2 regions of the Arthrobacter sp. CAN_C5 genome follow, and region 2 is predicted to be linked to the other one. Evidence: predicted binding sites of a transcription regulator. Region 2 holds the regulator's gene; the other holds the start of a gene.

Region 1 (12,061 bases), 360 kb from region 2:
CCACCCCATGTCGCTATTGTCGGGCCCGTCTGCCCCCTTCGCCCCGCCACCCTTGTACTTCCAGTGGGCGGCGACGCCGTACTCAGCGCGACGGTGCATATCGTGGGTGCGGATCTGGATCTCCACCGGGCGCCCGGCCGGACCAATCACCGTGGTGTGCAGTGACTGGTACATGTTGAACTTGGGCATCGCAATATAGTCTTTGAACCGTCCGGGCAGCGGATTCCAGCGGGCGTGCAGCTGGCCCAGGGTGGCGTAACAATCCCTGACGCTGTCCACGAGGACCCGGATACCCATCAGGTCATGGATGTCGTCGAAGTCCTTGCCGCGGACAATCATCTTTTGGTAGATCGAGTAGTAGTGCTTGGGCCGACCGGTGATCGTGGCCTTGATCTTGACCGACTTCAGGTCCTCACCAATCTGGTTGCGCACCACGGCCAGGTGCTTTTCCCGCTCGGGGGTGCGGTCGCCGACCATCCTGACGATTTCTTCGTAGACCTTCGGGTGCAGTGCCGCGAAGGACAGGTCCTCAAGCTCCCATTTGATGGTGTTCATGCCCAGCCGGTGCGCCAGGGGCGCGAAGATCTCGAGTGTTTCGCGGGCCTTCCGGGCCGAGGACTCCGGTGAAACGAAACGCCAGGTCCGGGCATTGTGGAGCCGGTCGGCGAGCTTGATCACCAGTACCCGGATGTCCTTGGCCATCGCGACGACCATCTTGCGGACCGTTTCCGCCTGGGCTGCGTCGCCGAACGACACTTTATCGAGCTTGGTGACCCCGTCCACGAGCATCGCCACTTCGGCGCCGAAGTCCCGTTTGATGTCGTCCAGGGTGCACGCCGTGTCTTCGACCGTGTCGTGCAGCAGGGCGGCGGCGAGGGTGGTACCGGTCATGCCCAACTCGGCCAGGATGGTGGCGACGGCAACCGGGTGGGTGATGTAGGGGTCGCCGCTCTTACGCTTCTGCCCCTCGTGGCTGTGTTCGGCGACGAGGTAGGCACGCTGGATCAGGTCCAGGTCTTCCTTAGGGTTGTTCGCCCTGACCGTGCGCAGCAGGGGTTCGAGCACCGGGGAGTACCCGCTGGATGCCCGACCCGTCAGCCGGGCCAGCCGGGACCGGGTCTTGGCCTTCCGCTCGGGGAGCCCGCTGTGGTCGGCGCTTGTCGCCGACGGCGCCGATCCTGACGAGCCAATCGCCGCATCAGGTGTCCGGACCGGGGGCGCTGCTACAGGAGGTGCAGGCACCTGTTCAAGCTGGGCAGTCGATGGGCGCGTGGTTGAACCGGCGCGCTCCCCACTGTTATCAGTGTCGGGCCGCTCTGCTGGACCGCTGGCATCTGCCACGTACTACCCCGATTCCTCAACCGTGAAACGGCTGAAAAGAATTACACCATGCTTGTTCTTCGGCATGCACATTTAAGTCTAGACGGGCAAACCAAACCGTGCTGAAACGGTTCTCCCCACAGGTACGAACAAGTGCCACACATGGAGGTGTCCCGGACCTCACCCAGTCCGGGACACTCCATCAGGCGACGGAAATCAGGTGACCAAAATCAGGTGGTGGCGACGGCCTCGGAAGCCTCCACCGACCTGCGATGCAGAACCCGCTTCTCCTGCCGTTTCATGTCGGGCTCTCGCATCCTCAGCTGCGCGTACACCGGCGCGGCGATGAACAGGGTGCCGATGGTGCCAATGATGATGCCGATAAACAGGGCCAAAGAGAGGTCTCGCAACGTTCCGGCGCCCAGGAGCAGCGCACCGATGAAGAGGATCGACGCGACGGGGAGCACTGCGACCACCGATGTGTTGATGGATCGCACCAGGGTCTGGTTGACCGCCAGATTCACCTGTTCGCTGAAGGTCCGTTTCGTCGAGACATCGAGGTCCGCCGTGTTCTCCTTGATCTTGTCGAAGACCACCACCGTGTCGTACAGGGCATAGCTCAGCACGGTGAGGAACCCAATCATCGCCGACGGTGTGACTTCGAAGTCGCTCAGGGAGTACAGGCCCGCCGTCACGGTCATTACGACCACCAGGCCAATCATGGCTGCTGCGGACATCTTCCAGGTTCTGAAGTACAGGGCCATCAGGATCGCCGCCAGCCCGATGAAGACCACCAGACCGATCAGTGCCTGCCGGCTGACGTCCTCGCCCCAGGTCGGGCCGACGAAGTTGGTCGTCACCTCTTCCCCGGTGACGTCATACGCGTTGATCAGTGCATCGCGAACGCTGAGGGTTTCGTCGTCGGACAGGCGTTCGGTCTGGATCCGCATGGTCTGCGGTGCAATATTGGTGACACTGGGGACTGCGCCCGGCACCACACTGGTAACCGCCTGCTCACCGAGCGTGATCTCGGTGTTCTCGACGCTTGAGACGGTGAACTCGGACCCACCACGGAAGTCGATCCCCAGATTGAACCCGCCCTTGACGATCGGAATGATGATCGAGACCAGGACGGCCACGGCCGCAATGGTGAACCACAGTTTGCGCTTCCCTACGAAGGGGTAGGAGCGTTTGCCCGAATAGAGGTCGTTGCCGAACCTGGCGAAACTATTGCCCCGCATTTACTTTTCCTCCTGATCGGTGCCATTGCTGCGCGCGGCATGGGCTTTTTGTTCAGCCAGCCGTCGTTCGGCAATGGTGGTGCGGCGGGCGATTTCGCCTGATACTGCTTTGTTCCTGGTGCGCGGCGCGGCGGACTCCGGGGTTGCGGAGGGCATCCGGATTCGCCCGGCGCCCCGGTACAGAGGCATGACGCCCAACTTCTTCGGGTCGACGCCGGAGAACCGGTGTCCCTCGCCGAAGAACTTGGTCCTCGCCAGCAGGCGCATGACTGGATGGGTGAAGAGGAAGACCACGATGAGGTCGGCGATAGCCGTCAGCCCGAGGGTGAAAGCGAACCCGCGCACGTTTCCTACGGCCACGAAGTACAGCACCACGGCGGCGAGCAGGCTGACCGCCTTTGACGCCAGGACCGTGCTCTTGGCCCGACGCCAACCATTCTCGACGGCCGAGACCAGCCCACGGCCGTCCCGGAGCTCATCACGGATTCGCTCGAAGTAGACGATGAAGGAGTCGGCGGTCTGCCCGATGGCCACGATCAGGCCAGCCACACCTGCAAGGGAGAGCCGGTAGTTCTCGGTCCAGCCGAGGATGCAGATGGCCAGGTAGGTGAGCAACCCGGCGACGACGAGGGAGGTGATGGTGACCAGGCCCAGCATCCGGTACTGCAGCATCGAATAGCCTGCCACCAGGATGAGCCCAATCACACCGGCGATGAGGCCCAGCCGCAGCTGGTCAGCACCAAGGGTCGCTGAGATCTGCTGCTCGCTCTGGATCTCGAAGCTGATCGGCAGCGCGCCGTACTTGAGCTGCTCGGCCAGCGCCGCAGCGGATTCCTCGGTGAAGCTGCCGCTGATCGACGGACGGCCGTCGGGAATGACCGCGTTGGTGGTGGGTGCCGAAATGATTGCACCGTCAAGAACAATGGCGAACTGGTTCCGTGGGTCACCCTGCCCGAAGGCGAACAGCCGCTCGGTCACCTCGCGGAAGGTGTCGCTTCCCTCGGCGTTGAACTGGATGTTGACGGCCCAGGTGTTCAGCGATTGACCCTGGGCACCGCGCTGCATGCCGAAGTCCGCTGAGTCGATGTCGGTTCCCGGCACCTCGACGGGACCGAGGATGTACTTGCCCATGTTGCCCGGCTCGCACGCAACCATTGGCTGGTCCGCTGGTGCGGCCTCTTCGGCTGGCTCCAGCGCCTCGGGAGAGGTGCAGTCCAGGGCCTCAAACTCGGAGAAGATCTCGGCGGTGATCCAGTTCGGGTCACTCGCATCGGTAGGCTCGGCGGTAGGTGTCGGCAAGTCCTCTTCAGGGGTGGGTTCTTCGGCGGCGGGGGCCTGACCCGGCCCGCCAAAGAGTACCGGACGGAATTCCATCTGCGCCGACGCCTGAATCAGCTCGCGGGTCTGGGCGTCCGGAATGCCGGGGAGGGAGACAATCACGTTGCGGCCGGACTGGGTGTTGATTTCGGCTTCGGCCACGCCACTGCCGTCCACACGCTGCCGGATGATTTCCACCGCCTGGTCCAGCTGCTCCTCGGTGATGGAATCGCTGCCACCCTGGACCTGCGGCGCCAGGATCATCTGGGTGCCACCCTCCAGGTCGAGAGCCAGCTTGGGGCTCCAGCTCGCGGTGCCCCAGATGGACCCGCTGCCCAGGAGAACTGCGAGTAGTGCAAACATAACGCCGAGCCAAACGAGAGTCCGTTTCGCTGCCGTGCCTGGGCCGGTACGAGGCATGTGGAATTTCCTTTTATCGAAAGAGCGCGCTGGGTCCTGCTGGTGGGGGTGGGGCTGTCACCGGATCCCGGCCGCCCCACCCGGCGCTAGTTGTCCTTGTTGTCCCGCGTGTTGTCCCGCGTGTTGTCATAGTCCAGACGGAGATCGTCGTCCGCGCGGGCGTCAAGGCGCTCCGTACCGGATTCGGCGGGGAGTGTCCCGTCCTGGCCCGGCTGGTCCTGGCCATCAACGGTGGCGGTCCGGGTATCGGTGACGGGGCTGTCGGCGGTGGAGCTGGTCAGCGACGAGGCGTCGTCGGGAACGGCGGGGGTCTCTTCGTCGTCCTCGGCGGGCTCAGGCTGGACCACTTTGGTGAGGGTCTGCATGTGCACGGTGGCGGTGGCGCCGGGGCCGAGCTCGAGCACTGCCTTGTTGTTCTCCTCATCGAGGGAGAGCACTGTGCCGAACAGGCCGAAGTTCGTCATCACTTCGGTGCCGGGAACCATCTGGGTGCGCTGTTCCTTGATGGTCTTCTGGGTCTTCCGCTGCCTCCGGAACATCATGAAGATCAATGCTCCGAGCGCCAGCGGCAAAAGCAGGCTGAAAATATCAAAGCCTTGCTCTGGGGCGGCAGTCTGGGCTAATAGGGTTGAGAACACAGAGTAATTCCGTTTCTATATCTTGGGATCCGCACGCACCTGACGTGCCGCACGTCATATCAGTGTAAAGGGAAACGAGATTGTCCGCGTCCCTGCGGCACGCCTGTCAGTCGGTATTGACCCATTCCGTTACCTCACCGTTGTCATCAACCAGGGTGTCACCGGAAAGGGCATCGTCGGTGAGGACGGCGAAGAGATCGTCGGGCATCGCGGCAGCAACGGTGGCTGGCATGACCAGGCCCAGGTGATCCCAGGCGGCCCGGGTGGCGATCCGGCCGCGGGGCGTACGCCCCAGCATCCCTTCCCGGACGAGGTAGGGTTCGGCGACTGTCTCGACGGTCTCGGGTTCCTCGCCGACGGCGATTGCCAAAGTGGACAGCCCCACCGGGCCGCCGTTGAATTTGGTGATCAAGGCGGTCAGTACAGCCCGGTCCAGGCGGTCAAGACCCTTCGCATCCACCTCATACATGTCCAGGGCTGCCCCGGCGCAGCGCGCATCGATCAGGTCCACCCCGTGGACGAGCGCCCAGTCACGGACCCGGCGCAGCAGCCGGTTGGCGATTCGGGGGGTGCCGCGGGATCGGCCGGCGATCTCGGAGAACGCCGCCGAATTAACCTTCATATCCATGAGCATCGCCGACCGGCGGAGCACCAGCTCAAGTTCCCCGGTCGAGTAGAACTCCAGGTGCCCGGTGAAACCGAACCGGTCCCGCAGCGGGCCGGGGAGCAGCCCGGCGCGGGTGGTGGCGCCCACCAGGGTGAAGGGTGGCAGGTCCAGCGGGATGGCGGTCGCCCCGGGTCCCTTGCCGACAATGATGTCGACCCGGAAGTCCTCCATCGCCATGTAGAGCATTTCCTCGGCCGGCCGGGACATCCGGTGGATCTCGTCAAGGAAGAGGACCTCACCGTCGGTGAGTGAGGACAGGATCGCGGCAAGATCACCGGCGTGCTGGATCGCCGGCCCGGAGCTGATGCGCAGTGGTGCGTTCATTTCGGCGGCGATGATCATGGCGAGGGTGGTCTTGCCCAGGCCAGGGGGGCCCGACAGCAACACGTGGTCGGCCGTCCGGCCGCGAAGCCGGGACGCCTCCAACACGAGGGAAAGCTGGCGGCGGACCCGCTGCTGGCCCACAAAGTCGTCGAGGTTCTTGGGGCGGAGGGCAGCCTCGACCGCCCGGTCCTCGGGGTCCCCGGCGGGTGAGACTACAGGGGTCTCCTCCCCCGCCGCTGCGTCGTCGCGCGCCATCAGCTCACCCGGCTCCGGGCGGAGGCTCGCGCGCCGTCCTGGCCGAGGCGGCGCAGCGTGAGCTTCAGGATGGCTCCCACGTCACCGGTGGCGGCGATCTCGGGGGCCTCAGCGGTCGCGGCGTCGATGGCTGCACCCGCGTCCTTCTCGGACCAGCCCAGTCCCATCATCGCCGTCAGCACCTGACCCTGCCAGGCGTTCTTCGGGGTTCCACCGGTGGTGCCCAGGGGAACGAGTTTGTCGGCCAGTTCGAGGACAATCCGTCGGGCGCCCTTCGGTCCGATTCCCGGGACCTTGCTGAACGCCTTGTCGTCCCCGGAGGAGGCAGCCACCCGGATCGCTTCGGGGGTGTGTACGGCCAGGACGGCCAGGGCCAGCCTGGGGCCGATGCCGCTGACGCTGAGCAGGGTCTCGAACACCTCGCGCTGGTCGGCTTCCTCGAACCCGAACAGTGTCATGGAGTCCTCACGGACAATCATCGCGGTGAAGACCTGCGCCTCCTGCCCGGCGCGCAGGGTGGCAAGGGTTTGCGGGGTGGCAAGGATCTGCATGCCGAACCCGTTGACGTCCAGCACTGCCGAGTTGAGGCCAACGTGGGCAACCGTGCCGCGGAGGGAACTGATCATGCGAGCTACTCCAAAATTTCTATCCGAACATATCTACGAACAGCGTACCGGCATCCGGGGACGTTCCTCGGTGCGCCACACCGTCAGCGGTGGTGAACGGCGGCCTAGCGCCGCCGTCGGGCCTTGGCTTCGGCTTCAGCCCAGATCCGCTGGGCTGCCGTCGCGGTGCCACCGCTGGCGGAGGCCCGGTTCGTGGCAACACCCTGCCGCCAGGCGTGGGTGATGGCCAGGGCCAGGGCATCGGCGGCGTCGGCCGGCTTGGGGGCGGTTTCCAGCCGAAGGATTTTCGTCACCATCTTGGTGACCGCCACCTTGTCGGATTGGCCGTTGCCGGTGACAGCGGCCTTCACCTCGGTGGGTGTGTGGAGGGCCACCGGTATTCCACGCCGTGCGGCAGCGACGATCACCACACCGGAGGCCTGGGCTGTGCCCATCACCGTGCTCACGTTGAGTTGGCTGAACACCCGTTCGACGGCGAGCACGTCAGGTGAATGGGTATCGAGCCACTTATCGACCGCGTCGGAAATGACGAGCAGCCGCTGGTCGAGGTCCTGACCGGCCGGTGTGCCAACCACCCCCACCGCTACGAGCGATGACCGCCGGTTGGGCTCGATGTCGACCACGGCCAGACCACAGCGGGTGAGGCCCGGATCCACCCCCATCACACGCAGGGTCACGTGACGGCCCGGCGGTGAGGGGTCTGGAGTGCAACGGTAGCCACCGGCCTCAGTCGTCGCCGTCCAGCTCGGCCAGTACCTCATCGGAGAGGTCGGCGTTTGAATATACGTTCTGGACGTCGTCCAGGTCCTCGAGCGCGTCGACCAGGCGGATGAACTTGCGGGCGCCGTCGGCGTCGAGCTCCACCTGCATGGACGGCACAAACTCGGCCTCGTCGGTGTCGTAGTCGATACCGGCCTCCTCCAGGCCTGCGACGACCGCCCGGAGATCCTGCGGTTCGGAGATGACCTCGAAACGCCCGGCGGTTTCCTTCACTTCCTCGGCGCCGGCGTCGAGCACGGCGAGCAGAAGGTCATCCTCGGTGAGCTCGTTGCCCGGGAGCGTGACCACTCCCTTCCGGGTGAAGAGGTAGGACACCGAGCCTGGATCGGCCATCGAGCCACCATTGCGGGTGACACCCAACCGGACCTCCGAAGCGGCGCGGTTCTTGTTGTCGGTGAGGCACTCGATCAGCAGGGCCGAACCCTGCGGTCCGCGGGCCTCATACATGATGGTCTGGTATTCGACGGCGTCGCCCAGCAGTCCGGCGCCGCGCTTCACGGCGCGGTTGATGTTGTCGATCGGCACGGACGTCTTCTTGGCCTTCTGCACAGCGAGTTCCAGGCCGGGGTTGCCAGCCATGTCGGCGCCGCCTGCACGCGCCGCCACCTCGATATTTTTGATCAGCTTGGCAAAGGATTTGGCGCGCTTCGCATCAATCGCGGCCTTCTTGTGTTTGGTGGTTGCCCATTTAGAGTGCCCCGACATGATCTACCGTTCTCCTTACGATCATCTGCATAAACAATTCGTGTATCCGCCGCTCCCCGGTTACCTCGGGATGAAAGCTGGTGGCGAGCAGGTTCCCCGACCGCACCGCAACAATCCTAGCGACCCGGTCCACATCCGGGTGCGGCGCGTCACTAGCGGGGGCCTTCGCCGGTACCTGCGCGAGTACCTCGACCGATTCCCCCACCCGCTCCACCCAGGGAGCCCTGATGAACACGGCACGCACCGGGGGTACCTCCCCCGACGACGACGGCGCAAGCCCGGCGAACTCGAGATCTGTTTCGAATGAGTCCCGCTGGCGACCGAAGGCGTTCCGGCGGACCACGATATCCAGCCCACCGAGGGTCTGCTGTGGGTTCCCTGAAAGGTCGGTGGCCGGGTCGGCGATGGCGTCGGCGAGCATGATCATTCCGGCGCAGGATCCGTAGACCGGGAGCCCCGACATGATGAGTTCCCGCAGCGGATCGGCCAGGTCAAAGGCCCGGGTGAGTTTGTCGATCGCCGTGGATTCGCCGCCCGGGATGATGAGGCCGTCAATCCCGGCCAGCTCGCTGGGCCGGCGGATGGCGCTGGCCCGTCCCCCGAGGGACTCAATGGTGCGGATATGTTCCCGCACGTCGCCCTGGACAGCCAGCACGCCAACATGCACGCCGGATGGGGCGGGTACGGGGTAAGTGGTCATTGATCCATTCTAGGTTGGGCGGGCCAGCCCGCGATCAACCGGAGCCCGGACTGCGATAAGTTAGGTTCCATGTTTCCCTTCAGTGTGCTGGTCGGTAAGGCCGTGCGCCGCATCTCGCGGTTGCGTGGCGGAGGCTCGGCGCTGCCGGGCCTGGTCGTCGAAAAAATCGATCCGGGGTTCATGGGCCGCGCCTTGACCGGCCTGCCGCACGGAGTGGTGGTCATCAGCGGAACCAACGGGAAAACCACCACCACCAAGATGGTCGTGGAACTCCTCCAGGGTCAGGGCCTGACCGTGTTCACCAACCGCACCGGCAGCAACTTCACCCGCGGGGTGGCCGCCGCGCTGCTCGGCGAGGTGAACTGGCGAGGCAGGCTCAAGGCCGACGTCGCGGTCCTCGAACTCGATGAGGCGCACGCGGTCCACTTCGTGAAACTGGTCCCGCCCACCCACTGCCTGCTGCTCAATGTGCTGCGGGATCAGCTGGACCGCTTCGGCGAAATTGACCAGACCACGCGTCTGCTCGAACAGATCGCCGCGAAGACCACCGGTACCGTGGTGCTCAACCGCGAGGACCCCCGCGTCGCCGGGATCGCGTCGACCGTCCACGACGCCGAGGTCACCTACTTCGGGCTCGACGCGTCGTTGCGCAGCACCTTTCCCAACGACGACGAGCTGCGCGGGGACATCGGCGTCGCTCCCCCGTCGAGCCTCCCCGCCGATGTGATCCTCGAACACGTCGACGGGAACACTGCAATGTTCCTGACCGATGGCGAATCGACGAGTGTGGACCTGCGGCTCCGCGGTGTCTACAACATCTTCAACGCTGCCGCGGCGCTGGCAACCGCGCGCACCGTCCTCGGCGGGGCCATCAACCGTGCCGCCCTCTTCGCTTCCCTCGCCACCGTCGAGCCCGCTTTCGGCCGCGGTGAATCCCTCGTGGTGGACGGCAAGCCACTGGAACTGGTGCTGGTGAAGAACCCCAGCGGGTTCCGGCTCGGGCTGAAGTCGTTCGACGCGACCGGATACGCCACCATGATTGCCATCAACGACAATTACGCCGACGGCCGGGACATGTCCTGGCTCTGGGACGTCGACTTCGATTCCCTCGGACAGGCCGGGGTGGAAATGGTCAGCGGTGTCCGGGCCTACGATATGGCGCTGCGGCTCAAGTACGACGACGTCGACGTCCGCGCCGTCGAACCCGATACGACCGCGGCGTTGAAGGCGTTTATCAGCGCCACCCACGACCAGCCCAAGCGGATTTTCTGCACCTACACGGCCATGCTCGCGGTCCGCCGGGACCTCTCCAAGATCACAACAGTCGAGGTGGTTTCCTGATGTCCAAAGGCACCCTGAACATCCTGCAGCTCTACCCCCGCGAAATGAACATTTATGGCGACTGGGGCAACGTCCTGGTGCTGAAACAGCGGCTGGTCTGGCACGGGTACACGGCGAACATCCTTGAGCACAGCGCCGGGGACACCTTTCCCGAAGACGTTGATCTGATCATCGGGGGCGGCGGACAGGACAGCGGCCAACTGGTCATCCAGCAGGACCTGCAGGCCATTGCCCCGAAGCTGCGCGAACTCGCCGAGGATGGTCTGCCGATGCTGGTCATCTGCGGGCTCTACCAACTGTTCGGCAATTTCTTCAAGACCCACGATGGGACGGTCATCCCGGGCATCGGGATCCTCGATCTGGAGACCCACGGCACCAACGAGCGCCTGATCGGCAACGTGGTCGCTGACAGCGAGGAGTTCGGGGAAATCCACGGCTACGAGAACCACAGCGGCCAGACCCGGCTGGGTCCCGGAGTCCGGCCGCTGGGCACGGTCACCAAGGGTGCCGGCAACAACTCGCAGGACGGCCACGAGGGCGCCCGCCACCTGAATGTCGTCGCGAGCTACCTGCACGGGTCGTTGCTGCCGAAGAACCCGGCCATTGCCGACTTCCTGCTCAGGAAAGCGACTGAGCGAAAGTTCGGCTCATTCGACGCAGCCGACCTCGACGACAGCCTCGCCGAGCTGGCGCGCCGTCACGCCGGGGCCCGTCCCCGCTAGGGAAACCGCCCGGCTCGCGGGCTGGGCTGCCCGGTCACTGGTCGTCGGTGAGATCCCACAGGTGGGCGCCGTCGTCGACCGCTCCGAACGTATCGACCACCGCCGCGATCCGCGCACTGACCTCCGCCTCGCGTTCGGGCGAGGTGCACGCACCGTCGGGCTGGTCCGGTGCCAGCGCGCACCAGCGGTAGGGGTCGGCGACGATGATGGACGGTACCCAGGCCAGGTCGCTGACCGTCCAGTCGCCGCCGTCGTCCTGGGCGAACTGGGCCCTCACCATCAGCCCCTCGTTGTTCACCGCGTGGACCGGTGACAGTTCACTGACGCCATTTCCCAGGCCGTAGACAATCCAGGTGTCGTTGTATTTCTCGATCGGCAGCACCGAGTGGGTGTGATGGCCGTAAATGAAGTCCACCTCCCCACTGTCGGCGAGGGCGTGGGCCACCTCCACCTGCTGTGCGTTGGGCATCGTCGCGTATTCGTCGCCGACGTGGATCACGGCGATGACGACGTCTGCGCCTTCGTCCCTGGCCTGCCGGGCCTTGGCGGTCATGGCGGCTGCGTCGATCAGGTCCACCTGCCACGGCTGCTCGGGAATCAGCCCGTTGAGCCCGTAGGTCGCCTGGATGACCGCCACCCGGGCTGCGGGGGTCTGAAGGATCATGACTTCCCCGGAGGATGCCTCATCGGCGTAGGAGCCGGTATGTTCCAGGCCCAGGCCATCCAGGACACCGAGGGTGCGGTTCAGCCCCTCAGTGCCGGCGTCGATGGTGTGGTTGCTGGCGGTGGTGCAGGCGTCGTAGCCGACGTCACGGGCGGCGTCGAGGATCTGCGGGGGAACGTTGAACTGGGGGTAGCCGCTGAACGGCCCTTCCGGCAACGCCACCGGGGTTTCCATGTGGCAGATTCCCAGATCGGCCTGGTCGAGATACCCGCGCTGCCCGGCGAGCAGTGGTTCAAAATCTAGATCCCCCGTGCCGGCTGTCGCGGCGTCGGCGGCGGCCT
Region 2 (12,061 bases):
GCACGTCCGGGGGAACCCGAAAGACCACGGCTGCTAAGTCCCCAGGCCCAAAGTCTCCAGCCCGAAAGTCGTCTGCGCCAAAGGGGGATGGCGGGGGAGCCGCAGACGCGGACCCCTACGCCATGGCCCGGTCGATAGTCCTGCGCCAGCTCACCTTGGCACCGAAGAGCCGGCACCAGCTCGCCTCCAAACTAGCGGAGCGGGAGGTGCCGGACAAGGTGGCAGCCGCGGTGCTGGACCGGTTCGAGGAGGTCGAGCTGATCGATGACGCCGAGTTCGCCATGATGTGGGTGCGGAGCCGCGCAGCGACACGGTCGCTGGCACGCAGCGCCCTGAAGAGGGAACTGGCCGGGAAGGGAATCCACGGGGACCTTGCCGAGGACGCGCTGGCCCAGGTCAGCGACGACGAGGAGCGGGAGGCCGCCGAGCAGCTGGTACGCCGCAAGTACCGCCCCCTCGCCAGCGCCGGTGACCGGGCCAGCCGTGACAAGGAAACCCGGCGGCTGGTGAGCATGCTCGCCCGGAAGGGCTACAGTCCGTCCCTCGCCTTCGGGGTGGTGAAGGCTGTGCTCGACGATGTGGCCGAGCGTGAGGACGAGTACGAGAACGAGGGCTTCGACGCGGTGGCCAGCGACAGCTCGGAGCTCGATTTTCGGTAGGCCAAGCCAGGGCAGACTCGGTTTGGCCAGGCCAGGCCAGATCCGGCGCAGGTCGGGCCGCCGGTTCGGGTGCCGGGCCTGCACGCACTCCCCGATGCGCCGCGCCGTTACCCATTCGTTCCCTTAATCCGCCGGGTGAGGTATGGCGGACCCAGATCGCCGAACTGTAGGCTGAACATCCTTATGATCGGGCTGGGGCGCGGGGTGACTGCTGCACGGACGGGCGCTGGTGCAGCGTTGGCCGTGCTGGCTCTTGGCGCCTCGCTCCTGACGGCCATTGCCCCGGCGGCCGCGCAGGACTTTCCCACCTGGGAGGAGATCCGCGCCGCCAAGGACAACACCTCGGCCAAGCAGGCCCAGGTCGTCGAGATCGAATCCCTGCTGGATGGACTGCAATCCAACTCAGCCGAATTGGGAGACGCTGCGGTGCACTCGGCCGCCGAACACGCACAGGCCGCCCAGGAGCTGCGCGCGAGTGAGCGGCTCTCGGATACCCTCGCCGTCCAGCTGGCCGGCGCCGAAGCGGAATCGGAAGACCTGCATCGGGCTGCGGGCGCCGCGGCCGCCCTCTCCTACAAGACCGGAAGCGCCAACACGGGCATGCTTGTCCTGCTGGATCCTGAGGGGGCCATGGACCTGCTCGACCGCATGATGGTGCTCGAAAGGGTGACCGACCGCGCCGCTGGGTCCTACAGCGACGCCGTTGCAGCCGAACGTGAGGTTGAGTCCCTCAGGGACCAATACGACGCTGCCACCGACCGGCACCGGGAACTTGCCACCGAGGCCGCCCAACGGCTCACCGACGCCCAGGAGGACGACACCGCGGCGCGGGCAGCGGTGCAGGAACACCAGTCACGGTCCGCCGAGCTGTTCGAACAACTGGCCGAGCTCAAGGACACCACCGCCAGCCTGGAAGCCGAGCGCATCACCGGGCTGGCGGAACAGGCAGCCTTCCTCGAACAGCAGGCGGCGGCCGAGGCAGCCGCCAAGGCACGTGAGGCTGCAGCTGCTTTATCGGCCACCATCGCCCCGCCCCGCGCTCCGGCACCCCCAGCCGTGGCGGCCCCAGCGCCACAGCCGACGCCCGCTCCACGCCCCACCCCGCCTGCGCCCGTTCCGACCACACCAGCACCTGCTCCCGCTCCGAGGCCGGCACCGGCCCCCGCCCCAGCGCCCGCTCCCAGGCCAGCGCCGGGCCCAGCTCCCGAGCCGGTGCCCGCCCCCGCGCCCGCCCCCGCGCCGGCGCCCGGCCCGCTTGTTGACGACCCCGCCGGCGCCCAGGCCTACGCTTCCTCGCGCCTACCCTCCTTCGGTTGGGACAACGGCCAGTTCCAATGCCTGGTCAGCCTGTGGAACAAGGAATCCCGCTGGCTGACCAGTGCCAACAACCCCTACAGCGGGGCGTACGGGATACCGCAGTCGCTGCCCGGCAGCAAGATGGCCAGTTCCGGCGCCGACTGGCGCACCAACTACCGCACCCAGATCGAATGGGGGCTCGGGTACATCGATGGCCGCTACGGGTCCCCGTGCGCCGCCTGGCAGCACTCCCAGCGCGTCAACTGGTACTAGACGCCCGGATCGGCTGAGATCCGATTGTGGGGGTCGGCCGGGCGCACGTACCCTTAACAGGTGAGTCTCATTACCCCCACCCTTCCCCCCGGTCTCCCCGCCACGTCGGCGGGCGCGGCTGAAGCCCCGACCTCGGAAGTAGGGCGCACCTACGAGGTGCGCACCTATGGCTGCCAGATGAACGTCCACGATTCCGAGCGGATCTCGGGCCTCCTGGAGGACGCCGGCTATACCGCTGCCACCGACGCGCAGGCCGACGTCGTCGTCTTCAATACCTGCGCGGTGCGGGAAAACGCGGACAACAAGCTGTACGGCAACCTGGGGATGCTCGCCTCTGTGAAGGAAACCCACCCCGGCATGCAGATCGCCGTCGGGGGATGCCTGGCCCAGAAGGACCGCGAAACCATCCTGGCGAAGGCACCCTGGGTCGACGCGGTCTTCGGTACCCACAACGTCGGTGCACTTCCCGCTCTCCTGGAGCGGGCACGCCACAACAATGAGGCGCAGCTGGAGATCCTCGAATCCCTGGACGTCTTCCCCTCCACCCTTCCCACCAAGCGCGACGCCGTGTACTCCGGCTGGGTGTCCATCTCTGTCGGGTGCAACAACACCTGCACCTTCTGCATCGTGCCGGCACTGCGCGGCAAGGAGCGCGACCGGAGGCCAGGGGACATTCTCGCTGAGATCGAAGCGCTGGTCGCCGACGGGGCCATCGAGGTAACGCTGCTCGGCCAGAACGTGAACTCCTACGGCGTAGAGTTCGGCGACCGGGGGGCCTTCGCAAAACTACTCCGCGCGTGCGGCAGCATCGAGGGCCTCGAACGGGTCAGGTTCACCAGCCCCCACCCGGCGGCGTTCACCGACGACGTCATCGACGCGATGGCTGAAACGCCCAACGTGATGCCCCAGCTGCACATGCCCCTGCAATCCGGCTCCGACAGCGTCCTGAAGGCCATGCGCCGTTCCTACCGGTCCACCAAGTTTCTGGGCATCCTGGACCGGGTACGGGAAAAGATTCCGCACGCCTCAATCTCCACGGACATTATTGTGGGGTTCCCCGGCGAAACGGAGGAGGACTTCCAGGGCACGCTCGACGTCGTCGAGAAGTCCCGTTTCGCGACCGCCTTCACCTTCCAGTACTCCAAGCGTCCGGGCACCCCCGCCGCCGACCTGCCCGGGCAGATTCCCAAGGCCGTGGTGCAGGAACGGTTCGAGCGGCTCACCGCGTTGCAGGACCGCATCGCCGCCGAGGAGAACGCGATGCAGCTGGGGCGCAGCGTCGAGCTGATGGTGACAGCCCAGCAGGGCCGCAAAGCCAGCGAGACCCACCGCCTGTCCGGGCGCGCCCGCGACCAGCGACTGGTCCACTTCTCGGTACCCGACGGCGTCACGCCTCCCCGGCCGGGCGACCTGGTCACAGTCACCGTCACCGAGGCGGCAGCATTCCACCTGGTCGCCGACCCGGCGACCGCGGCAGACATCCAGATCAGGCGGTCACGGGCCGGCGATGCGTGGGATAGGTCACAGGCCGACTCCTGCGGTGCGCCCACTCCCGGCACGACCTCGCCAGGTGCCGCAGTATCGCTGGGAATGCCCACGCTCCCCGTCCGCGGCGCCTAGCGTTGCCAACCACCGAGCCCACCGGTCCGCCCCTGGTCGCCGTCGTCGGTCCCACCGGGTCCGGCAAGTCCTCGATCGGCATCGATCTGGCCCGCAGGTTCGACGGTGAGATCATCAACGCGGACTCCATGCAGTTCTACCGCGGCATGGATATTGGCACCGCCAAGGTGACCCTTGAGGAACGGCTCGGGGTCCCGCACCATCTGCTCGACACGCTCGACGTGCGGGATGAAGCAAGCGTGGCCGCGTACCAGGAGCAGGCGCGGGCGGCGGTCGACGACATCCGCGGGCGCGGCCGGATGCCGATCCTGGTCGGCGGATCCGGTCTCTACCTCCGGGCGGCCCTGGACGTCCTGGAATTTCCGGGCACGGATGCAGCCATCCGCACCCGGTTGGAGGATGAGCTTGCCCGCGCGGGAGCCGACCCCCTGCGCGAGCGGCTGGCCGACGTCGACCCGGTGTCCGCGGGGCGGGACCTCGACCCACGGCGCCTGATCCGCGCACTCGAAGTCCATGAGGTCACCGGCCGACCGTTCAGCTCCTTCATGCCGCAACGCCGGTACCACCAGCCGGCACTGCAGATCGGCCTGCAGGTTGACCGGGCTCTGTTGCGGGAACGGCTCGCCACCAGGGTCCACACCATGGTGGACAACGGATTACTCGACGAAGTCGCCACCCTCGACAGCCAGGGCCTGCGCACCGGCCGCACCGCGTCACGGGCCCTCGGCTACGCCCAGTTCCTGCGCGTCCTTGACGGGGAGTGGACCGCAGACGAAGCAGCCAGTGACACCATCGACGCCACCCGACGCTTCGCCCGCCGACAGCTCACCTGGTTCCGGGCCGACCCGCGCATCACCTGGCTCGATTGGGAGGACCCGCTCCTCGCCACCCGGGCCGCAGATCACATCCGGCACACGTTAGGCCTATCCTAGAGTGGTGACTACACGACCCGATGCACTCCTTTCCCCCGCACCCAGCGCCCTCGCGGGGGTGGCCTTCACCAAGGGGCACGGCACCGGCAACGACTTCATCCTGGTCACTGATCCCGACGGTGAATTACAGATCCGTCCCGACGACGTCGTCGCCGTCTGTGACCGGCACCGCGGGATCGGCGCCGACGGGCTGATCCGGGCCATCAGGTCCCACCATCTGCCCGAGGGACGCGCGCTGCTCCAAAGCGACCCGTCCGCCGAATGGTTCATGGACTACCGCAATGCGGACGGTTCGCTCTCCGAGATGTGCGGCAACGGCGTCCGGGTGTTCGTCCACCTGCTGGTCTCCACCGGGCTCCTCACCCTCGCCGAGGGTGCAACGGCGTCCATTGCCACCCGCGGTGGCATCAAAGTGGTGGAGCGTTCCGCCGACGGCTACTCGGTGGACATGGGCCCCTGGGAGTTTATCTTCCCGGGGGAGGCGGCCTCCAGGGCCACCGATTCGCTGGTGGAGACCGACGGGCTGGAGGTGCCGCGGCCGGCCCTGTCCATCAGCATGGGCAACCCTCACACGGTGGTCGCACTCGCCGAACCCTCCGAACTGGATGCCGCGCGCCTGTTCACGCCCCCACTCGTCGAGCCAGCCCCCGTTGAGGGGACCAACGTCGAGTATGTGGTGCCCCACGACCCGCTCGTTCACGACGGCGTCGGACGCGTCCGGATGCGGGTCCACGAGCGGGGCGTGGGGGAGACCCTGTCCTGTGGGACCGGGGCGTGCGCCGCAGCGGCAGCCACCCGGTTCTGGGCCGGTGCAGGGGCCCCTCTCGCCTGGAGCGTCGACGTGCCGGGCGGCGTCGTCGGGGTCCGTTTCCATGCGGGACCCGAGGGACGCGAACACGTGAGCCTTAGCGGGCCGGCCGTCCTGGTGGCAACCGGGACGTTCCTCTAGGCCGGTCTAAGCCGGCCGGTTATCTCAGGAACTGAGCCGCTCCACCTGGATGATCCTGAAGGACTTCGAGGAGGCAGTCCTCGACACCTCGTACCCAACTCCCAGCTGATCGCCCAGCCACTTCTGCAGGGAATCCGCGCCGAGGTTCTTCTGCACCACGAGGAAAGCCGACCCGCCCGTGGAGAGCCGGGGGAGCCACTTCAGCAGCAGCGCATGCAACTCGTCCTTGCCTACCCGGATCGGTGGGTTTGACCAGATCGTGTCGAAGGTGGCTCCGGCGTCCACCTCTTCGGGGCGTTGGGCGACGACGTTGCGCAGCCCCAGCAGTTTCGCGTTCTCGGCAGTGAGCGCCAGGGCGCGTTCGTTCACATCGACGGCAACCACCTCGGCGTCGGGCGCCTTCAGAGCAAGGGTCAGCGCCAGTGGCCCCCAGCCACAGCCAATGTCCAGCATGCGGGTGCCCTCGGGGTCGGGCGCCTCAGCCAGGAGAATGCGGGTGCCCTTATCGAGGCCGTCCGCGCTGAAAATGCCTGACGAGGTCACCAGGGTGCGCTCCACTCCGGCCAGGACCGTGCGGAGCGGCTTTCGGATTTCCGGGCCGGACGGCTGGGCGCTGAAGTAGTGGGAATCCATAACAAACCAGCGTAGTCGAGCACCCGGCCCTTTCACGTATGACGTAACCAACGGGACCGATGGGCGACCCCAGGGGCTCAGCCTCCCCACCAGCCGACGCCCTGGGCGTCGTAGACGAGATCCGCTGCGACGGAACCGAGGGGCTCGGCCACATCATAATCCGCCATGTCACGGCCCGCCTCGACCGGGTCGTCGACCGAAAGGAACGACCGGCCCCTGATCAACCCGGCCTGCTGCCCACCGGGGGACAGATAGACGATCGAGATGGTGTCCCCGTCAACCCACGCGTCGTCGACCCGTACCTGCTCCCATTCCGTGGGACCGCCATCCCGCAACCGTTCCAGGCAGGACAGGAGCACGGTCTCCAGCCAGGAGGGCGCTGGCAGGGCGCGAAGCTCCCGGATCAGGGAGTGATGGCGGGCCGAATACATGCCGAGATCCTATCGTTGGCAGCCCGGGACCACGGCAACCCGGCGGGCCGGTGGAACAAATGACCGATTGCGCGCTCAGTGAATTGCCTCACCCGATCCGCGGGTGGGCGACTACCATTGAAGGACACCACTTTAGGGAGCGTATGTCCACGAGTAACGGGGGACCGGCCACGCCGGAACCGGAGATTGGCCCAGCCGAGATCCAGGCAGTCATCGACAGGATCCTGGCGAAAGACGAAGCAGCGTCCGCGAAGGCAGCGGGCAACCGATTCGCCAGCGCCGCGACAGGGCAGGATCATGAGCGGTCGTCCTACGACGGCGATCAGCAGGATCTTGAGGAGCGTCGCGCACTGCGGCGCGTCGCGGGACTGTCCACCGAGCTGGAAGACGTCACCGAGGTCGAATACCGGCAGCTCCGCCTGGAGCGTGTGGTGTTGGCTGGACTGTGGAGCGAAGGCACCGCTGAGGATGCCGAAAACTCGTTGCGGGAACTGTCAGCCCTAGCGGCCACCGCCGGCTCCGAGGTGCTCGACGGGATCGTCCAGCGCCGTCTCAAGCCGGACCCCGGCACCTTCCTCGGCTCGGGCAAGGCCCAGGAGCTCAAGGATATCGTGGTGGCTACCGGTGCAGACACGGTGATCGTCGACAGCGAGCTTTCGCCCTCCCAGCGCCGCGGTCTGGAGGACATCGTCAAGGTCAAGGTCATCGACCGGACCGCCCTCATCCTGGACATCTTTGCGCAGCATGCCAAGTCCCGCGAGGGCAAGGCCCAGGTGGAACTCGCCCAGCTCGAGTATCTGTTGCCACGGCTGCGTGGCTGGGGCGACTCGATGTCCCGGCAGGCTGGTGGCCAGGTGGGTGGCGCCGGTGCGGGTATGGGTTCCCGTGGCCCCGGTGAAACGAAAATCGAACTGGACCGTCGGAAGATCCGTACCCGGATGGCGAAGCTGCGTCGGGAAATCAGCGGCATGTTGCCGGCCCGGGAAACGAAGCGCGCGAACCGCCGTCGCAATGAGATTCCGTCGGTCGCGATCGCCGGTTACACCAACGCAGGCAAGTCCTCGCTGCTGAACCGCCTGACCGACGCCGGGGTGCTCGTGGAGAACGCCCTGTTCGCCACCCTCGATCCCACGGTTCGGAAGGCGGAAACCGCCGACGGACTCGGCTACACCCTGGCCGACACGGTCGGGTTCGTCAGGTCGCTGCCGACCCAGCTGGTCGAAGCGTTCCGGTCCACGCTGGAGGAGATCGCCGATTCCGACCTGATCCTGCACGTCGTGGATGTCTCCCACCCGGACCCGGAGGGCCAGATCGCCGCCGTCCGCGAGGTCCTCGCCGAGGTCGACGCCCGCAAGGTCCCCGAGATCATCGTCCTGAACAAGGCCGACGCCGCAGATCCGTTTGTGATCGAGCGCCTGCGTCAGCGCGAACCACGGCACGTGGTGGTCTCGGCCCGCACCGGGCAGGGCATCCCCGAGCTCCTGGAAGCCATCAGTGCCGCCATTCCCCGCCCCAGTGTGAAGCTGACCCTTCTGGTGCCCTATGAGCGCGGCGACGTCGTGAGCCGCCTGCACCAGTCCGACGCCGAGATCCTCAATCTCGAGCACATGGAGTCGGGAACCCGGCTCGACGTGATGGTGCGCGAGGGTCTCGCCGCTGACCTGGAGGAATTCCGCCAGCATGCCTGAGAGCGGCGCCACCGGGCCGCTGGAACTCCTCGATGCCGCAGTCGAAGCCATGGGTGGTGAGAACCGCACCGGCCAGCACGAGATGACGCAGCGGGTCGCCGAGGCGCTCAATTCCGGCGACCACCTGCTGGTCCAGGCGGGAACGGGTACCGGCAAGTCTCTGGCCTACCTCATTCCGCTGATCTCCCACGCCCTGACCCACGACAAGCCAGCAATCGTGTCGACGGCGACCCTCGCCCTCCAGGCTCAGATAGTCGGCCGGGATGTGCCCCGGCTCCTGAAGGCGTTAAACGGCAAACTGCCGCGCCCGGTGGACGTTGTCCTCCTCAAGGGCCGCGGGAACTACGTCTGCAAGCACAAGACCGGCGGCGGCTTCCCTGAGGAAGGGGCCCCCGACGCGCTCTTCAGCCTCGGTGAGGACACCGCTGCACCCCACCCGGCGGCAGGCCCGGCCACACCGCTGGGCCGCGAGGTGGTCCGGCTCCGGGAATGGGCGGAGGACACTGAGACGGGTGACCGCGACGAACTTACCCCTGGCGTCAGCGAGCAGGCCTGGCGTCAGGTGTCGGTGAGCAGCATGGAGTGTCTGGGAGCCCAGAAATGCCCTGTTGCAGCTGAATGTTTCAGCGAGCGGGCCCGGGCGAAGGCGGGGGACGCCGACATCGTCATTACCAACCACGCCATGCTGGCCATCAGCGCGTTCGAAGGGCTGGCCGTCCTGCCCGAGTACGACGTGGTGGTCATTGATGAGGCACACGAACTGCATGACAGGGTCACGGGCGCGGTCTCCGGGCAGCTTTCGACCGGCATGATCTCCGCCGCTGCCTCAGCGGCGCGCCGACACCTGTCAGTGAGCGCTGAACCCCTGGATTCAGCGAACCGCTTCTTCGAGTCGACGGTCGAGGGCATCCCTTCCGGCCTGATGGCTGCAGGCCTCACCGAGGACCAGGAATCCGCCATCACGCAGGTCCGTGAGGCCTGCCGCGCGGTGCTCTCGGATGCGAAGGGGGATGGCCCAACCCCGGCGGACGGTGGCCGGCAGATGGCCAAGTCCCATGTCATGGCGGTCTTTGAACTGTGTGAACGACTGCTCACCGCGACCCCCGCTGGGGAAGTGCTGTGGGCGTCACGGCCCAGCACCTTCTCTCCGGGTACCGGGTATTCGCAGCCTGACGACACTGCGCCCGCCACGATCAACATTGCGCCGCTCTCCGTCGCAGGGAAATTGCGGGAGGGGCTCTTCGCCGACCACACGGTGGTGCTGACGTCGGCGACCCTCGCCATCGGTTCCGAGTTCGGACCGGTCGCCGGTTCGCTGGGGCTTGCCGGGGCGTCTGCGCCCTCCTGGACCGGGGTCGACGTCGGCAGTCCGTTCGACTACCCGAAGCAGGGCGTGCTCTACGTGGCGAAGGATCTGCCCAAGCCTGAGCGTGGCACCTCGCCGGCCCAACTCGATGAGCTGGAGGTGCTTCTCAAGGCCTCCCGGGGTGGGGCACTCGGGTTGTTCTCGTCCCGCCGCGCCGCGGAAGAAGCGGCAGAGGCGCTGCGACCCCGGGTCGACTTCGACATCCTGTGCCAGGGCGACTCCTCGATGTCCGCCCTGGTCAAGCAGTTTTCCGATGAGCCGGACACCTGCCTGTTCGGCACCATGTCGTTGTGGCAGGGAGTGGACGTGCCCGGCAGGTCCTGCCGACTCGTGACCATCGACCGGATTCCGTTCCCCCGGCCCGACGACCCCCTGATGACAGCCCGGACGAGGGCGGTGGCCAAGGCTGGCGGCAACGGCTTCATGAGCGTTTCCGCGACGCATGCGGCTGTCCGGCTCGCCCAGGGCGCCGGACGGCTGATCCGCGCGACCGAAGACAAGGGGGTGGTGGCGATCCTGGACTCCAGGCTGGCCAACGCACGGTACGGCTCGTTCCTACGTGCCGCACTTCCCCCGTTCTGGTCCACCACCGATCGCGCGACGGCGCTAGGGGTCCTGGAGCGTCTGGCTGGCGAGCCCCGCTAGAGGGCGCGCATCACCGAGACGACCTTGCCCATAATGGTGGCCTGATCGCCGAGGATCGGCTCGTACTGGGTGTTCTGCGGCAGGAGCCAGGTGTGGCCGTCACGCTGGCGGAACGTTTTCACCGTCGCCTCGTCGTCCAGCAGTGCTGCCACGATGTCACCGTTCTGGGCTTCCTGCTGCCGACGGACCACCACCCAGTCGCCGTCGCAGATCGCCGCGTCGATCATTGAGTCCCCATAAACGCGAAGCATGAACAGGTCGCCGTGGCCCACCAGCTGCCGCGGCAGCGGCATGACGTCCTCGACCACTTGGTCCGCGAGGACGGGCCCACCAGCAGCAATCCGGCCGACCATGGGAACCATTGCAGCGTCAATGGCACCGCCGATCTCGGTTGGAGCTCCCGCAGCGGTCCCAGCGGCGGCGCCCTTCTGGTCGTGATCAAGGGTGAGGGGCAGCAGGATCTCCATCGCGCGGGGCCGCTTCGGATCCCGCCTTAGGTACCCCATCCTTTCCAGCTGCGAGAGCTGGTGGGTGACGCTTGACAGGCTCGCCAGCCCCACCGTGTCTCCGATCTCGCGCATGGACGGGGGATAGCCGTTGGTGCCGATCGCCCGCTGGATGGTCTCCAGGATTTTCTTCTGCCGGACGGTCATTCCCTTGGGCACCTGCCGACCCCGGGGGCGGCCACGGGCGGGGAGGGCCGTGGGAGCCAGGTCGGAGGTCTGTTCATCCAGTGGTCCGTCGGACTCTTTCACGGTCGCTGTCCCTTCGATAAGAATCCAGGTGACCCGGCGGATCCTGATGTTTTCAGGGGCCGAGCTTATTTTGTCAGTGGCGGATGATGTGCTGATTTCTGCTGGAACCAAACCATCATCCTTGCCCTAACGGTATGGGAGTTAGGACACGTTTTCAAACATTTGTTCGATCGTGTCTCGACAAAGTTCGTCAATGAGTGCTAAAAATAAACAAGCAGTAATTCGAAGATAAGTTCGAACAAAACGGGTTCACCCGGTTTTACAGTCGAACAGGATCCCCGGCCCGTTGGCCGGGCCCGGCCGCAGCGCCGGGATCGAATGGACTGATTCGAGTACAGAGAGGTGTATCCATGTCTGTCATCACCACACACCAAGATTCCCCCGCCCGTGACACCAGCCGCGCAAAACTGCGGCTCACCCGCCGCGGCAGGCTCCTGTTGGTCGGCCTGCCGATCGTGCTGCTGGCATCAGCCGCCCTCATGTTGTCCGGCTTCTTCAACTCCCCGGCGAAGGCCTCCAGCGAACACGGTGAATTCACCCAGACCGTCAGCGTGAGCGTAGCCTCCGGCGAAACCATCTGGCACCTGGCCACCGAGTTTGCTCCCGAGCGGGACCCACGCGACGTCGTGGCCGAGATCGTCGAACTGAACAGCCTCAGCACCTCGGTACTGCAGGCTGGGCAGCAGCTGGATATCCCGTCCGGACGGTGACCCGCAGCACCCTCGCAGAAGCACCCTCGCAGCGCAATTCACTGCCGGCCCGTCAGGTCACTGCCGGCCCGTCAATATAGCCAACCCGGTCCGCCAGCTTTCGG

The links. Region 2 encodes LexA, which represses DNA repair genes until DNA is damaged. Its sites were predicted from a motif close to TCGAACANNTGTTCGA; they were not measured.
Region 1: the regulator LexA is predicted to act here: its motif matches at 6,832-6,847, upstream of ruvA (Holliday junction branch migration protein RuvA).

The regions. Positions count from the first base shown of each region.
Region 1 is NZ_JAGGMZ010000001.1:2,406,541-2,418,601, forward strand. Features, by position in the region: gene H4V95_RS11345 (bifunctional (p)ppGpp synthetase/guanosine-3',5'-bis(diphosphate) 3'-pyrophosphohydrolase) at 1-1,191, opposite strand, end outside; gene secF (protein translocase subunit SecF) at 1,551-2,561, opposite strand; gene secD (protein translocase subunit SecD) at 2,562-4,298, opposite strand; gene yajC (preprotein translocase subunit YajC) at 4,385-4,936, opposite strand; gene ruvB (Holliday junction branch migration DNA helicase RuvB) at 5,043-6,182, opposite strand; gene ruvA (Holliday junction branch migration protein RuvA) at 6,182-6,808, opposite strand; gene ruvC (crossover junction endodeoxyribonuclease RuvC) at 6,913-7,485, opposite strand; gene H4V95_RS11380 (YebC/PmpR family DNA-binding transcriptional regulator) at 7,535-8,293, opposite strand; gene pdxT (pyridoxal 5'-phosphate synthase glutaminase subunit PdxT) at 8,277-8,993, opposite strand; gene H4V95_RS11390 (Mur ligase family protein) at 9,063-10,334, shown strand; gene H4V95_RS11395 (type 1 glutamine amidotransferase) at 10,334-11,056, shown strand; gene H4V95_RS11400 (CapA family protein) at 11,091-12,061, opposite strand, start outside.
Region 2 is NZ_JAGGMZ010000001.1:2,761,838-2,773,898, reverse strand. Features, by position in the region: gene H4V95_RS13005 (regulatory protein RecX) at 123-659, shown strand; gene H4V95_RS18430 (lytic transglycosylase domain-containing protein) at 864-2,228, shown strand; gene miaB (tRNA (N6-isopentenyl adenosine(37)-C2)-methylthiotransferase MiaB) at 2,289-3,848, shown strand; gene miaA (tRNA (adenosine(37)-N6)-dimethylallyltransferase MiaA) at 3,851-4,780, shown strand; gene dapF (diaminopimelate epimerase) at 4,785-5,729, shown strand; gene H4V95_RS12980 (class I SAM-dependent methyltransferase) at 5,754-6,362, opposite strand; gene H4V95_RS12975 (hypothetical protein) at 6,440-6,793, opposite strand; gene hflX (GTPase HflX) at 6,937-8,481, shown strand; gene H4V95_RS12965 (ATP-dependent DNA helicase) at 8,474-10,492, shown strand; gene lexA (transcriptional repressor LexA) at 10,489-11,145, opposite strand; gene H4V95_RS12955 (LysM peptidoglycan-binding domain-containing protein) at 11,598-11,957, shown strand.